DNA from 2 places in the Paenisporosarcina sp. P4_E4_2 genome. Region 2 is predicted to be linked to the other one. Evidence: riboswitches for the same ligand, from Rfam matches in the RefSeq annotation. Region 2 holds a riboswitch; the other holds the start of a gene.
What was found. Region 2 has a riboswitch for S-adenosylmethionine ahead of AC1DSB_RS03605 (O-acetylhomoserine aminocarboxypropyltransferase/cysteine synthase family protein). Riboswitches for the same ligand answer to the same signal wherever they lie in the genome.

Region 1 (2,206 bases), on a different contig from region 2:
TATTGCTTTTCGTTCCGCTTTATACGTATGCAAGTTTTGAATGGCTTCTTGAACTAGTGTGTTATTTCGGAATGATGATTTTTGTAACGCTTGAATCGCTTCTGTACTTGCACTGATTTCTTTTTGTATCGCTTCTTTTCCATCGTTTAAGCCTTTTGTCAGTAGAACAATTTCATGTAATTTTTCATTAGCAAATGATAATGCTCCTTTTAGGACGTCATCAAGCGTTTCTTCACTTTTAACTGTCACAGGTACATGCAATAAGCTTGATGAAGATTGTACAATAAGACGATCTTTTGAAACAACATTAGCAATCTCTGCAAGAATTGCAGAATGATCATTAAGATTTGCACGCCATATGTTTCGCCCGTCAATTACTCCAGCAGCAAGAACCTTATCTTTTGGGAAACCATACTTTCTCAAAGCAGCAAGATTTTGACCAATATCATATACAAAATCAAGTCCAATTCCTTGAACAGGAAGTGAGATAACATCTTCGTAATGTTCAATGCTTTCAAAATATGTTTGTAATATCAGCTTTATGTTTGGCGCTGCATCATGCAATGTTTGATAGATATCCTTAAATAACGCAACATCTTCTTTGGAAATCGTTGTAGATAAAATCGGTTCATCGATTTGTACCCACTCTACTCCTTCTTTTTGTAATTCACGTAAAATGTCAGCGTAAAGCGGTACAAATTTTTCAACAACTGCTTTAAACTCACTTTCTTTATAACCCTTTGACAGTTTTACAAATGTGATAGGTCCTAAGATTACAGGCTTTCCTTCGATATTAAGTTTCTGTTTAGCCTCTTTATAAAATTGAAGTGGACGGTTTTCAACAAGAGTAGGTACTGCTTCATTAAGCTCTGGAACAATATAGTGATAGTTTGTGTTAAACCATTTTGTCATTTCAGATGCAACCGCACCTTTATTGCCTCGTGCTATATCAAAATACGTTTCAAGTGATACTTTACCGCCGTCGTATTCAAAACGATTCGGTACTAATCCGAACATAACGGCTGTATCAAGCACATGATCATACAAGCTAAAGTCTCCAACTGGTATCAAGTCAATTCCTAAATCTTTTTGTTTCTGCAGATTGTTTAGACGAATCTCCTCAATTTGTTTTAAGAATGATTCTTTTTCTAGTTTCCCTGCCCATAACTGCTCCAGTGAATTTTTCCATTCGCGTTTTACACCAATTCTTGGATAACCTAAATTCGAACTTTTTACTCTACTCATAATATTTTTTACACTCCTTCTATTTTTATATTTTCATGCCCGTTTCTATTTGAAACTGTGGCTAATGAACCCATATTTCTAAAAACAAAAAAGCCTCTTCTTGGAAACAAGAAGAGGCTCATCATTAAATATAAGTGACAAGATCTCAACTCATCTTCCAAGCATAATCGCTTGAAGGAATTGGCACAGTGCTCATAATGAGTCTGTTGCCGAGGTTTCAAAGGGCCTTTCCCTCCACCTCTCTTGATAAGTAGAAATTAACTATTTAGTTTTATTAATGGTTTAAATGGTATCAGTTTTGCTCGTTTTGAAATCAACGAATTTAACTTAGTTGTTATATTAATACATAAATTCAAGAAAGTAAATAATTTTCTAAAATTTGTTTTTCTCATTTTTATAATTTAAAAAACAAAAAAGTCTCTTCTTGGGAACAAGAAGAGACTCATCATTAGTAGACAAGATCTCAACTTATCTTCCAAGCATAATCGCTTGAAGGAATTGGCACAGTGCTCAATAATGAGTCTGTTGCCGAGGTTTCAAAGGGCCTTTCCCTCCACCTCTCTTGATAAGTTGAAATTAACTATTTAGTTTTATTAATGGTTTAAATGGTATCAGTTTTGCTCGTTTTAAAATCAACGAATTTAACTTATTTATTATAATAATACAAACATTCAATAAAGTAAACAATTTCCTGAAATGCGTTTTTTACCGTTTTTATCTTTTCACAAAGTACACTACGGACGTAAAGAACAGATTAAAAAGCAGCCCCAAAAGTATTTGATCGTCGAGGAATCGACGGAACTATAATGAGCATGATTGCTGCTTATGCAGCGTTTGATTGATGTACATCAAAAGCTTTTCTTCTCGTTAGTTCTATAAGTTCACAAAAAATGTGTTAATCCTTCTTTCTTTAACCTTAACACCTAAACAAAAAACGCCTAAAACCTATATATATCAAGGA
Region 2 (2,206 bases):
CAATTGATGAGATGGATGAGATTCGAAACCATTGAAACTTACCCATTCTACTGCCGGATGATTTGCTAAGTATTGTGCGACTGCAATTGCATTTTCATTATGTTTCGGTACGCGGAGATGCAATGTTTCAAGACCTTGCAAAAAAGCGAATGCATTATCCGGGCTTAGGCATGGACCGAAGTCACGCAGTAGCTGGACCCGCAGTTTAATCGCGAAAGCCACTTGGGGGACATCAATCCCGTAACGAAGGCCATGGTAGCTCGTATCCGGTTCCGTAAAGCCAGGAAACTTCTCGCTGTTCCAATCAAACTTACCTGCATCCACAACGACACCGCCGATTGACGTACCGTGTCCCCCAATCCATTTCGTAGCTGAATGAACGACTACATCCGCACCGAATTCGATAGGGTTGCTTCCGTATGGCGTTGCAAACGTATTATCGATAATCAACGGAATTCCGTTCTCGTGTGCAATGTCAGCTACAGCTTCTACGTCCAAAACATGAAGGCTTGGGTTTCCGATGATTTCCCCGAAAATGGCTTTCGTTTTATCGGTAATGGCCCCGCGGAAATTCTCAGGATCGGTGGAATCTACAAACTTCACCGTGATTCCATACCGTGGAAGTGTATTGGCAAATAGATTGTAGGTCCCACCATACAAATTGCCAGCAGCGACGATTTCATCACCGGCTCCTGCTACATTCAGAATGGAGAAGGCTATCGCAGCCATGCCACTCGATAGGGCTACCGCTGCTGTGCCACCTTCCAATAACGCGATTCGCTGTTCAAATACGTCCACAGTCGGGTTGCCGATGCGTGAATAAATGTGTCCAGTTTCCTGCAAGGCGAATAAGTTTTGGGCATGTTCCGTATCTCTGAAAACAAAAGAAGTTGTTTTGTAGATTGGCACTGCACGGGAACCCGTGATTGGGTCCGGCTGCTGACCTCCGTGTAAAAGTAGAGTTTCCGGTTGAAGATTTGTCATTGTTTTCCCTCCTGGATTGTGTTTTAGATGGAAGTGTGGAGGCGAAAGAGGAGTTTTATGAACAGAAAAAAGCCCCGTCTTCGCTTAAGAAGAGGGGCTCACAAGTGCGTGATCCTCCTCTTATCTTTCAGATCTCCACTAAAGAAATCTGTAGGAATTAGCACCTTTGCAAGTTAATCACTTGCCGGTTGCCGGGCATCGCAGGGCCTAGTCCCTCCGCCACTCTAGATAAGAGTATTTGATTTAGTTTTCCATCTTGAGAATCAGTATATGTTTAATATCRATAAATAGTCAAGAATTATTTATATAATTTTTTGAAACTTCTGCCAACACTCAAACGTTTAAAGAGTTAGTGAAAAAAAGGGGTTGGGAATATGAATCTTGCATTATGGGTGCTAATCACCTTACTATCAGGTTATTTAATTGGCTGTCTCCACGGTTCAAATGTGGCGCAACGGCTTTCTGGGGTGAATGTAAAGGAACAGGGAGTAAAGAATGCGGGGGCATCCAATGCCACTATTGTATTAGGCTGGAAATACGGGGCACTCGTTGCATTTGTTGATATTGGTAAAGGAATACTTGCAATCGTCCTTTTGCGTCTTATATTCGAATCTACTGATCTTTCCTTGGAGTATCAATGGGTCCTATTATTTCTTGTGGGGGCATCTGTCGTAATAGGTCACAATTATCCATTTCAGATGCATTTTGATGGTGGTAAAGGAACGGCATCTGTTATTGGAGTGATGTTAGTACTGGATTGGAGAATCGGATTGGTTGGACTTATCTTGCTGATTGTCGTTTCATTGGTGACAGATTACTTATTAATCGGTGTACTGTTCTTATATATTACATATATCATTTTAGCCTTTTTGATTACAGAAAGTACTATGCCAATTGTCATAACCACCGCACTCTTCTTACTTGCGTTATGGAAGCATCGCGAGAATATACACCGTTTGAGATCCGGGATGGAACCACGAGTTTCTTCGGTTATCAAAAAGAAAAAAGTGACTCACTCCAATTAATTGGGGAATCTATTTTTTATTCCGAATTTACTAAAAAGTCGTTAAAATTTCATTCGGCCAGAACAATCATTATTCCGTGAACCGAATGAAAGTGCTAAACTGAGGTAAGGGGTAAAGACTACTGGCCCGCATCATGTCGGTCAATATCTGCCCGACTCCGAACCAACTTTTCTAAGGGAGATGAAACCATGCAAGAA

Region 1: another riboswitch for S-adenosylmethionine. It lies ahead of metE (5-methyltetrahydropteroyltriglutamate--homocysteine S-methyltransferase); the one in region 2 lies ahead of AC1DSB_RS03605 (O-acetylhomoserine aminocarboxypropyltransferase/cysteine synthase family protein).

Annotation. Positions count from the first base shown of each region.
Region 1 is NZ_JBFUJC010000052.1:6,733-8,938, forward strand. It holds gene metE (5-methyltetrahydropteroyltriglutamate--homocysteine S-methyltransferase) at 1-1,245, opposite strand, end outside; SAM riboswitch class I at 1,393-1,498, opposite strand; SAM riboswitch class I at 1,711-1,817, opposite strand.
Region 2 is NZ_JBFUJC010000019.1:10,129-12,334, forward strand. It holds gene AC1DSB_RS03605 (O-acetylhomoserine aminocarboxypropyltransferase/cysteine synthase family protein) at 1-984, opposite strand, end outside; SAM riboswitch class I at 1,102-1,219, opposite strand; gene AC1DSB_RS03610 (glycerol-3-phosphate acyltransferase) at 1,359-2,009, shown strand; gene pepT (peptidase T) at 2,198-2,206, shown strand, end outside.